2 linked regions of the Candidatus Vesicomyosocius sp. SY067_SCS001 genome follow. The protein of the gene in region 1 interacts with the protein of each later gene in a pairwise test. Links are inferred from orthologs where the notes say so. Each region holds a gene or a part of one and is shown in the gene's direction. Other genes may lie near its edges.

What was found. Proteins that work in one complex are often made in the same cells at the same time.
Region 2: the proteins of lpdA (region 1) and HUW60_RS01485 interact in binary tests that used the Escherichia coli proteins (3 or more experiments, as listed by UniProt). The link is inferred for Candidatus Vesicomyosocius sp. SY067_SCS001 from one-to-one orthologs.

The regions. Positions count from the first base shown.
Region 1 is NZ_CP054877.1:903,220-906,243, forward strand. What follows is about bases 1-3,000. They hold lpdA (dihydrolipoyl dehydrogenase), read left to right. Parts: upstream 1-798; coding sequence 799-2,202; downstream 2,203-3,000. Other genes in these bases: HUW60_RS04360 (dihydrolipoyllysine-residue acetyltransferase), read left to right, coding at 1-806; HUW60_RS04370 (protein-L-isoaspartate O-methyltransferase family protein), read left to right, coding at 2,214-2,867; HUW60_RS04375 (efflux RND transporter permease subunit), read left to right, coding at 2,870-3,000. In the rest of the region: more of HUW60_RS04375, read left to right, coding at 3,001-3,024. UniProt on the Escherichia coli protein: Lipoamide dehydrogenase is a component of the glycine cleavage system as well as of the alpha-ketoacid dehydrogenase complexes.
Region 2 is NZ_CP054877.1:303,032-306,045, reverse strand. What follows is about bases 18-3,007. They hold HUW60_RS01485 (UvrD-helicase domain-containing protein), read left to right. Parts: upstream 18-432; coding sequence 433-2,583; downstream 2,584-3,007. Other genes in these bases: HUW60_RS01480 (hypothetical protein), read right to left, coding at 2,902-3,007; HUW60_RS01490 (Alvin_2107 family globule sulfur oxidation protein), read right to left, coding at 128-313; HUW60_RS01495 (KamA family radical SAM protein), read right to left, coding at 18-123. Outside these bases: more of HUW60_RS01495, read right to left, coding at 1-17; more of HUW60_RS01480, read right to left, coding at 3,008-3,014. UniProt on the Escherichia coli protein: A helicase with DNA-dependent ATPase activity. Unwinds DNA duplexes with 3'-5' polarity. Translocates on single-stranded DNA with 3'-5' polarity. Initiates unwinding more efficiently from a nicked substrate than double-stranded DNA.

The DNA.
Region 1 (3,024 bases):
TAACTGGTACAGGAAGAAAAGGTAGAGTTTTAGATACTGACCTTAAAAATCACGTTAAACAAATCATAACTTCTGACAATTTTAACAGCGCCCTTCCTAAACCACCAATAATTGATTTTTCTAAATTTGGGGACACTGAAACAATAAAACTATCTAGAATAAATAAATTATCAGGTAAACATTTAACTACATGCTGGTTAAGCATTCCCCACGTTACCCAGTTTGACGAAGTTAACATTAATCAAATGGAAGCATACCGACAAAAACAAAGAGCTAACGGCATTAAACTCACTCCTCTAGTTTTTATTATGAAAGCATTGGTTCAAACGTTGAAAAATCATCTACGTTTTAATGCTTCACTTGATGAATCAGGTGAAAACTTGATTATTAAAAAATATTTTAACTTAGGAATTGCAATGGACACACCAAAAGGCTTAATTGTGCCAGTTATTCGTGATGTTGAAAAAAAATCTTTAACTGATCTAGCTAAAGAACTTTTTGAAACTTCAAAGAACGCACGAGAAAATAAGTTAAAACCCGCAGATATGCAAGGTTCAGGTTTCACTATTTCCAGCTTAGGTGGTATTGGTGGTACACAATTTACCCCTATTGTTAATGCACCAGAGGTAGCTATTTTAGGCATATCACGTTCATATTTAAAACCTACTTGGAATGGTGAAAATTTTATCCCAACTTTAACATTACCACTAGCATTGTCCTATGACCATCGCGTGATTGATGGTGCACAAGGTGGACGGTTCATGGCAGAGTTAAATACAATATTAAAAGAGGCAAATTATGATTAAGACTCAAGTTGTTATTATAGGCTCTGGTCCTGGAGGTTATACAGCTGCCTTTCGTCTGGCAGATTTAGGTAAACAAGTTACTCTAATTGAACGTTATAACGCTTTAGGTGGTGTATGCTTAAATGTCGGCTGTATTCCTTCTAAAGCACTTCTTCATACAGCCCAAATCATCAATGAAGCAAAAAATTCCTCACATATAGGGGTTACCTTTAATGAGCCACTAATTAGTGTCAATGGTATACGCACAAATAAAGACAACATCGTAACCAAACTAACAAATGGTATCAAAACTTTAGCAAAAGCAAGAAAAGTTAATGTTGTAACAGGTTATGGAAGATTTATCTCAGCTAATCAAATTACAATAGAAAATAGCAATGATATTATTGAATTTGAACAATGTATTATTGCTACAGGTTCACAAGTTGCCAAAATCCCCACCCTTACATTTGATGATGTTCGTGTAATGGATTCAACAGACGCACTAAACTTATCCAATATACCAAAACGTTTGTTAGTAGTAGGTGGGGGTATTATTGGCTTAGAAATGGCAACAGTTTATAACGCACTTGGTAGCGAAATTACTGTGGTTGAACTTTCTGACCAACTAATTACTAGTGCCGACAAAGACATTGTCAATCCACTACTTAGGTACATTAAAAAACAATATGCTAACATTTTTTTAAACACCAAAATAACCAAAATTGAGGCATTAAAAGAAGGTATTAAAGTCGGATTTGAAGGAAAAAACACCCCAAAATTCGACACCTTTGACAAAATACTAGTCGCTATTGGTCGCACCCCTAATGGAAAATTGATCGATTGTGAAAAAGCTGGTGTTGAAATAAATGATTGGGGTTTTATTCCTGTCAATAAACAAATGAAAACCAATGTTAATAACATCTACGCCATTGGAGATATTACTGGTCAACCTATGCTTGCCCATAAAGCCATACACGAAGCTAAAATTGCAGCAGAAGTTATTTGTGGATACAAATCAGGTTTTAATGCCCTTACTATCCCATCTATTGCCTATACAGACCCAGAAATTGCTTGGACAGGAAAAACTGAAAAAGAACTAAAAGCTAAAGGAATCTCTTATGAAAAAGGTTTATTTCCTTGGACAAATTCAGGTCGTAGTTTAAGTATTGGTAGATCTGAAGGCATTACCAAAGGATTATTCGATGTAAAAGGCAAAATTTTAGGCATGGGCATTTGCGGCACCAATGCAAGTGAATTGATTGCTGAAGCAACACTAGCTATTGAAATGGGTTGTGATATGGATGATATTGCACTAACTATCCACGCCCACCCAACCTTAAGTGAAACTACCGCCTTTGCAACTGAGATGGCACAAGGTACAATTACAGATTTATTATCATCAAAAAAGAAAAAATAGGGATAGATTATATGAATATAAAACAAGCAAGAAAAAATGTCATTGAACAACAAATACGTCCTTGGGGCGGCTTGAATTATATTGCTAATAATGCACTTAAAAACACACCAAGAGAATATTTTGTACCAGAGAAATATAAAAATCTTACATTTGCAGATATTGAAATTCCACTTACTAGTAAAGCAAAAATGCTTTTTCCGAAGATTGAAGGTCAATTATTGAATGCACTTAATATTAAAAAACATGAAACTGTACTAGAGATAGGAACAGGTAGTGGTTATTTAACAGCTGTTTTGTCAAAATTATGCAAATCTGTAACCAGTATTGAAATTGATGAAAATCTTACTCATAGTGCCAAAAAAAGAATTGATACATTGGGTATTGATAATGTTACTTTAGAAGTGGTAGATGCTTCTAAAGACTGGAAGTATAATGATTTCTTTAATGTAGTGATTATTAGTAGTTCAGTGCCTAAAATTACAAGACGTTACTTTCATTTATTAAATGTAGGTGGTAGAATTTTTGTAATTGAAGGTACTAAAAACGTTATGAGTGCAAAACTTATTACTCGAATTAATAAGAATAAATGGGATACAAAATCATTATTTGAAACACAATTAGACACAATGCAAGGGTTAGAATCATCAAATAATTTTGAATTTTAATCATGAACTTATTTTTTGATTTTATCCTAAAAAAAGCCTCATTAGGGCTTACACTTTTATTACTAATTGCTATATTTTTTATAGCTCAAATCTCTAATTCTCAATTAGATGCATCTTCAGACTCTTTAGTACTAGAAGGTGACAAAAACCTACGTTA
Region 2 (3,014 bases), 600 kb from region 1 along the record:
AAATTCTAAGGGAATTTTAATAGGAAAATTACGGTCTTTAAACATCTTTGTCTTAAAAAAAACGTTACTTTTATTAGCGCCTTTAAGAGCATATCTAGCATAATATTGCCAGTTATTCTCCATACATTTAGCAAAAATTTATAAAATTAACGTCTGTGTGTTCTTTACCATCTTCATAACCTGATTTCCACTCATTAGTGATTCTTTGCTCTTCAATTTCTGGATTATTTAAAAAACCAGCTACCCAACCTTGTATATAATTATCATTTACACCCATTTCTTCCATTTTTTTAACGCCTGCATAGTAAGTCATTATTGACACTCCTTAAATAATGTTTATAATTTTATTTACTTATGCCAACTCATTTCTCAATGACATAAGAGAAGGATAATATTATAACCATTTAACCCCATAAAACAAGAAAAAAAATAATGAATTTATCTGAAATAACAAATGGTCTAAATGACAAACAATGCCAATCAGTTACACTAAATAATGAAAAAAACGCTTTAATACTAGCAGGTGCTGGAAGTGGTAAAACCAAAGTTCTCATACATAGAATTGCTTACTTAATCACACAAAAAGATGTTCACATTAATGCTATTCTAGCCGTTACTTTTACCAATAAAGCCGCTACTGAAATGTGTGAAAGATTAAGTATGCTATTAAGGTGCCCTATTACAAGTATGTGGACTGGAACATTTCATAGCTTGGCACACCGATTATTACGTATTCATTATGAACAAGCCCAATTAACTTCTAGCTTTCAAATCCTAGACGCACAAGACCAAATACGCATTATCAAAAACCTCATGAAAGAAAATAATATTGACGAATCTAAATTTTCTATTAAAAAGATTCAGCAGTTTATTAATAATCAAAAAAACAAAGGTATTCGCCTACAGGATATTGACTCTAGTTACAACTATTTTATTAAAAAAAGTCTTAAAGTATTTGAACTTTATGAAGTACACTGTAAATCAAATAACTTGATTGATTTTGCAGAACTACTGATACGTAGTTATGAGTTATTAAAAAATAACGTAACCTTACTTAATCATTATAAAGATCGCTTTAAGCACATTTTAATTGATGAATTTCAAGACACTAACACGATCCAATACAAATGGATTAAATTATTATTTAGTGGTAACAATAAAGTATTCTGTGTGGGTGATGATGACCAATCTATTTATGGATGGCGCGGTGCAAATATTGAAAATATTACTAAATTATGTACAGATTTCGCTCCTATTAAAACTATCCGTTTAGAACAGAATTATCGTTCAACAAATAATATTCTAACGGCTTCTAACGCCTTGATTTCTCATAATACCAGCCGTATGGGTAAATCTCTTTGGACTAATGCTAATGATGGTGAATTAATTGATGTATATGAAGCGCAAACTGAAATAGATGAAGCAAACTATGTCGTCAGTAGCATTCAGAAATTAATCACTAATGGATCATTACCCAATGATTGTGCTATTCTGTATCGCCTTAATACCCAATCTCGTGTCTTTGAAGAAGCGCTCATAAAATACAATATTCCTTATATTATTTATGGTGGTTTAAAATTTTTTGAACGTGCTGAAATTAAATACGCTTTAGGTTATTTGCGTTTAATAGAAAACTCAGATGATAATCTTGCCTTTGAACGTGTGGTTAATTTCCCAACTCGTGGTATTGGGAAAAAAACAGTTAACAAAATACGTACATTTGCACAAAATAACCATGTCAGTCTTTTTCAAGCAACCATACAAGTATCATCTACACTATCAACTCGTACTGCGAATGCATTAAATGGATTTACCAACCTAATTGAAAAAATGAAAGATGATACTAAGAACTTAGATTTATCTGAGAAAATAATAAACTTACTTAATATATCAGGATTAATGGCGCATTATTCTAATAATAAAACTAGCAACAAAAAAGAAAATCTAGAAGAGTTAATAACTGCAGCTAAACAATATAAACAGAATAATGATATGAATGAAGTAATAGGGTTTATTTCTTTAGCATCAATAGATTCTAGCAGTAATACTAATGCATTTATTAATCAAAGTGTACAACTTATGACTATGCATTCAGCTAAAGGCTTAGAATTTCCTTATGTATTCTTAAGTGGCATGGAAGAAGGTTTATTCCCCTGGAAAAGCAAAGATAAACTACATTTAATAGATGAAGAAAGACGATTATGCTACGTTGGCATGACCCGTGCCATGAAAAAATTATCACTATCTTACACCATAAAACGATTTTTACACGGACATTTTTTGCACACTGATCCTTCACGTTTCCTAAACGAGATCCCAGGTGAATATTTAAATAGGATTAAAGTTAAATTTAGTATAACAATAAAAAATTACAATAATGATAATATTTTTAGTCAAAGTATTATAACTAAATCTGATAATCAATTACATATTGGTGCTTTAGTTAACCATACCAAATTCGGATTAGGAACAGTATTAAATTTCGAAGGACAAGGGGATAGTTCCAGAATACAGATAAAATTTAAACAAACAGGCGATATAAAATGGTTGATTAGTTCATATGCAAATTTAGAATTTATATAATTGAACAACTCACCTTGTTACACTATAACTTTTTTGATACTCATCTAGAAACAAAGCCAACCAACTGACTAAAAAATTAAATTATTATTATAAAATTAGATACCTCTTTAAGGTAGTTAGAATGTGGATAAATTAACACCATATTTATCTAGCCTATACCGTTCTATCATATAAGAAATCAAAAAATAATGATAAATCAATTTTAATAAAGTAGAAACTTATTAGTTAGTTATAACATAATTCCTTTCTATTGATTTGAATATAATTCATGTGATTTAATAAAATCAAAACCTATATAAATTTACCAAAATAAACTGTTTAATTTAAGGTTTTCTTTAAATCATCAATTGAAAAACTTTGCACCGCTTGCTTATCGGTATAAATCGGTTTCATATTAGTATGCATACCTGAGGATTTTTCAATAGCAATTT